2 regions of the Rhizobium sp. P2_G2 genome follow, and region 1 is predicted to be linked to the other one. Evidence: predicted binding sites of a transcription regulator. Region 1 holds the regulator's gene; the other holds the start of a gene.
What was found. Region 1 encodes PhoB, which activates phosphate uptake and scavenging genes when phosphate is short. Its sites were predicted from a motif close to TGTCATNNANCTGTCAT; they were not measured.

Region 1 (2,203 bases):
TTGGAGGACTATTGATGACCGCACACATCTATTCCGCCTTTGACGAGGAGCTGGCCAACCTTTCCCGCCGCATCGCCGAAATGGGCGGCATGGCCGAGCAGATGGTTTCCGACTCGGTCAAGGCGCTGGTCACGTCGGACTCGGCGCTGGCGCAGCGCGTGATCTCGGAAGACGTGATCATGGACCAGACCGAGCGCGATATCGGCGACAGCGCCATCCTGATGATCGCCAAGCGCCAGCCGGTGGCGTCGGACCTGCGCGAGATCGTCGGTTCGATCCGCATCGCCGCCGATCTCGAACGCGTCGGCGATCTCGGCAAATCCAACGCCAAGCGCGTCATTGCCGTGCAGACCACCGGCATTCCGCGGCCGCTCGCCCGCGGCATCGAACATCTCTCCGAACTGGCGCTGACCCAGCTCAAGGACGTGCTCGACGTCTATGCCACCCGCTCGGCGGAAAAGGCCGAGGTGATCCGCCAGCGCGATGGCGAGATCGACGCCGTCTATACCTCGCTGTTCCGCGAAATGCTCACCTACATGATGGAAGACCCGCGCAACATCACGCCCTGCACGCATCTCCTGTTCTGCGCCAAGAACATCGAGCGCATCGGCGACCATGCGACCAATATCGCGGAAACCATCTACTACATGAAGACGGGCGAACAGCCGACCGGCGAACGCGTCAAGGAAGACAATACGGCTTCCGTGGTGCAGCCGGGCCAGTGATGCCGATTGCGCATTTCGGCCAGCTGCCGCCAATGGCGTCCCTGGCCGCCGATCATCAGCGCCGGCATCGGACGAGACTATGCCGGTAGTAACAATCGCAGCCGCCTGGGCGCGGGGCACGCGCCAGGCGTGATTGCCGACGGAGCAGAGTACCATGCAGCCGAGAATTATGGTTGTGGAAGACGAGGAAGCGCTGGGCACGCTGCTCAGCTACAACCTCGAAGCAGAGGGATATGACGTCGAGGTGATCCCGCGCGGCGACGAGGCGGATATCCGCCTGCAGGAGCGCGTCCCGGACCTGTTGCTGCTCGACTGGATGCTGCCCGGCGTGTCCGGCATCGAATTGTGCCGTCGGCTCAGGATGCGCCCCGAAACCGAGCGCCTGCCGGTGATCATGCTCACCGCCCGCGGCGAGGAAAGCGAGCGCGTCCGCGGCCTGTCGACCGGCGCCGACGACTATGTCGTCAAACCGTTCTCGACCCCGGAACTGATGGCCCGCATCAAGGCCATGCTGCGCCGGGTGCGGCCCAACGCCATTTCCTCGATCCTCAAATGCGGCGATGTCGAGCTCGACCGCGAAACCTACCGCGTCCACCGCCGCTCCCGCGAAATCCGCCTCGGACCGACGGAATTCAAGCTGCTGGAATTCTTCATGTCGTCGCCGGGCCGGGTGTTCTCCCGCTCGCAACTGCTCGACGGCGTCTGGGGCCACGACATCTATGTCGACGAACGCACCGTCGACGTCCATGTCGGGCGGTTGCGCAAGGCGCTCAATCTGTCGAACATGCCGGATGTGATCCGCACCGTGCGCGGTGCGGGGTATGCGATGGAAGTGTGATTGGCCGTTCGCTTCGTTGGCGTTTGCGGTTCACCCCCCTCTGTCCTGCCGGACATCTCCCCCTCAAGGGGGGAGATTGGCAAGAGGCTTGCTCACCGCTCCACATCGCCAACGAAGAGTGAATTCACGATGGGAATTTGGGGCAGCAAGAGCGCCCCATCCAATCTCCCCCCTTGAGGGGGAGATGTCCGGCAGGACAGAGGGGGGTGGCGCCAGGCGCCATTGCTTTCAGCTCAAGCCCCCGGCCCAATCCTGATCCCATAAAGCCGGATCGCCCGCCCCTGCCCAGTCAGATCACTGTTGATGATCACAAACCCCGGCTCGTTCGGCGCCTGCTTGCCATCAAACTTCACCTGGATCAGCTCATCCACCCGCTCATTGGAGATCGTGAACCGATGCCGCCCGCAATCGCCGAGGCTGGCGAAGGCGCATTGGATATAGATCTGCGACGGTTTGTCGCCATCGGCGCGTAGCGTCACAGCCAGCGTCGAGGTCTTGCCCGCAAGATTCTTCAGCACATCGGCCGGCACCTCGATCCGCACTTCGCCATCCTGGTCCGGCGCATTCGAGATGATCATGATCGCCTTGCCGTCGCTGTCGGTGACGTCGCTGACCTTGGCCTGCGACGCCGGCTTGACCG
Region 2 (2,203 bases), on a different contig from region 1:
ATTCGCCCAGATGTACCGCCGGTTCGGCGCCGAGGTCACCGTGATCGAGCGCGGCACAAAGCTGGCATCGCGCGAGGACGAGGATATTTCCGATGCCATCGCCGACATCATGCGCAATGAAGGCGTTGCCATCCGCACCGGTGTCTCGAATCTGTCCTTCGCGAAATCCGCTGGCGACATTGCCGTTAGCGCCAATGGCGAGCGGATCGTCGCAAGCCATGTGCTTGTCGCTGTCGGCCGCAAGCCCAACACGGACGATCTCGGGCTGGATGCTGCCGGCATCGAGGCGGACGCACGCGGCTTTATCAAGGTCGACGACCGGCTCTCCACCAATGTCGAGGGCATCTGGGCGCTCGGCGATTGCAACGGCCACGGGGCCTTCACCCATACCTCTTACAACGACTTCGAGATCGTCGCCGCCAATCTGCTCGATGGAGGCGACCGCAAGCTCAGTTCACGAATACCGGCCTACGCGCTTTATATCGATCCGCCGCTCGGGCGCGTCGGCATGACCGAACGCCAGGCGCGGGAAACGGGTCGGCCGATACTCGTTTCGACCCGGCCGATGAGCCGGGTCGGGCGGGCGGTGGAAAAGGCCGAGACCCAGGGCTTCATGAAAATCGTCGCCGACGCGGAAACGAAGCAGATCCTTGGTGCGGCGATCCTCGGCATCGAGGGAGACGAGGTGATCCACGGCGTCATCGATGCGATGAATGCCCGCACGCCCTATGACGTGCTGCAATGGTCGGTGCCGATCCATCCGACAGTGTCGGAACTGCTGCCGACATTGATCGGCGATTTGAAGCGCATCGGCTGAAATAGACAGCCGCGCTGCTGGACAGAGTTTGATCGGGAACACCCTGTGCGCACCCGATCGGAAACGAGTTCATCCGCCGCTCCATTCAACGGAATGCCGCGCCGAGAGGAACGAGACCGCGTCTTCCGTCGCTGCTTTGCGCATGTCGTCTCGCCGATGGCGTCAAAATCAAGGTCTAGCGATAGGGCAAATTGACGCACAAGGAGAGTTATTTTCAGATTGGCCGAACTTTAATGAATCTCCGGCGTCATGTTCAAAAAATGCAATGTATTGCTTCATGCGGAGATGCTTGAGGAAGCTCTTCATGCGCGCGAGGACGGCGACATAACCGTTTGAAGATAATTATCAAATCCTGTGATTTTGACTTCAGGAGCCTCACGCCGGACATTACACCCTCCGGAAAATTTGTGGTGCTCAAGACGAGTTTCTTGCCAAGCCCATCAAACAGGCATCGCGGGACTGACATCTAACTGTCACAAAAGCTTCATGTGACGGGAGTAGGTCGCCCACGGACACCGGAAAAGGTGCCGGGTATAAAATTCCCACGATCCAGGAGAGAATCCGTGAGCTTCATCAGGAAAATCGTCGGCGGCGCTGCCGTCGTGGCCGTCAGCGTCTCGCTGGCCGGCGCAGCCTTCGCAGCCGACATCTCGGGCGCAGGTTCGAGCTTCATCAATCCCGTCTTCGCCAAGTGGAGCGTCCAGTACAAGAAGAAGACGGACATCGCCCTGAACTATCAGTCGATCGGTTCGGGCGGCGGCATCAAGGCCGTCGAAGCCAAGACCGTGACCTTCGGCGCGACCGACAAGCCGCTCAGCGACGAAGATCTCACCAAGAACGGCCTTACCCAGTTCCCGATGATCATGGGCGGCATCGTTCCGATCTATAACATCGACGGCGTCAAGCCGGGCGAACTGATCCTCGACGGCAAGACCCTTGCCGCGATCTTCCTCGGCCAGATCACCAAGTGGAACGACCCGGCCATCGTCGCCCTGAACCCGAAGCTGAAGCTGCCGGAACAGGCGATCGTCGTCGTTCACCGCTCGGACGGTTCGGGCACGACCTTCAACTTCACCAATTACCTCTCGAAGGTCTCGGCTGACTGGAAGGACAAGATCGGTTCCGACAGCGCTGTCGAATGGCCGCTCGGCCTCGGCGCCAAGGGTTCGGAAGGCGTTGCCAACACCGTCAAGCAGACTGCTGGCGCCATCGGCTACAACGAATTCGCCTATGCTATCCAGAACAAGATCAGCTTCGCCCGCATGGTCAACCATGACGGCAAGGTCGTGAAGCCGTCGCTGGAAGCCTTCGCTGCCGCCGCTGCCAATGCCGATTTCGCCGGTGCCAAGAACTTCCACGTCATCATCACCGACCAGGCTGGCGCCA

Region 2: pstS (phosphate ABC transporter substrate-binding protein PstS) is a predicted target of PhoB. The motif match lies at 1,278-1,294, and genes of this name have one in related genera.

The regions. Positions count from the first base shown of each region.
Region 1 covers NZ_JBFUFF010000002.1:38,390-40,592, reverse strand. The annotation lists gene phoU (phosphate signaling complex protein PhoU) at 12-725, shown strand; gene phoB (phosphate regulon transcriptional regulator PhoB) at 880-1,563, shown strand; gene AC1D06_RS02495 (hypothetical protein) at 1,797-2,203, opposite strand, start outside.
Region 2 covers NZ_JBFUFF010000033.1:49,072-51,274, forward strand. The annotation lists gene AC1D06_RS22030 (FAD-containing oxidoreductase) at 1-817, shown strand, start outside; gene pstS (phosphate ABC transporter substrate-binding protein PstS) at 1,381-2,203, shown strand, end outside.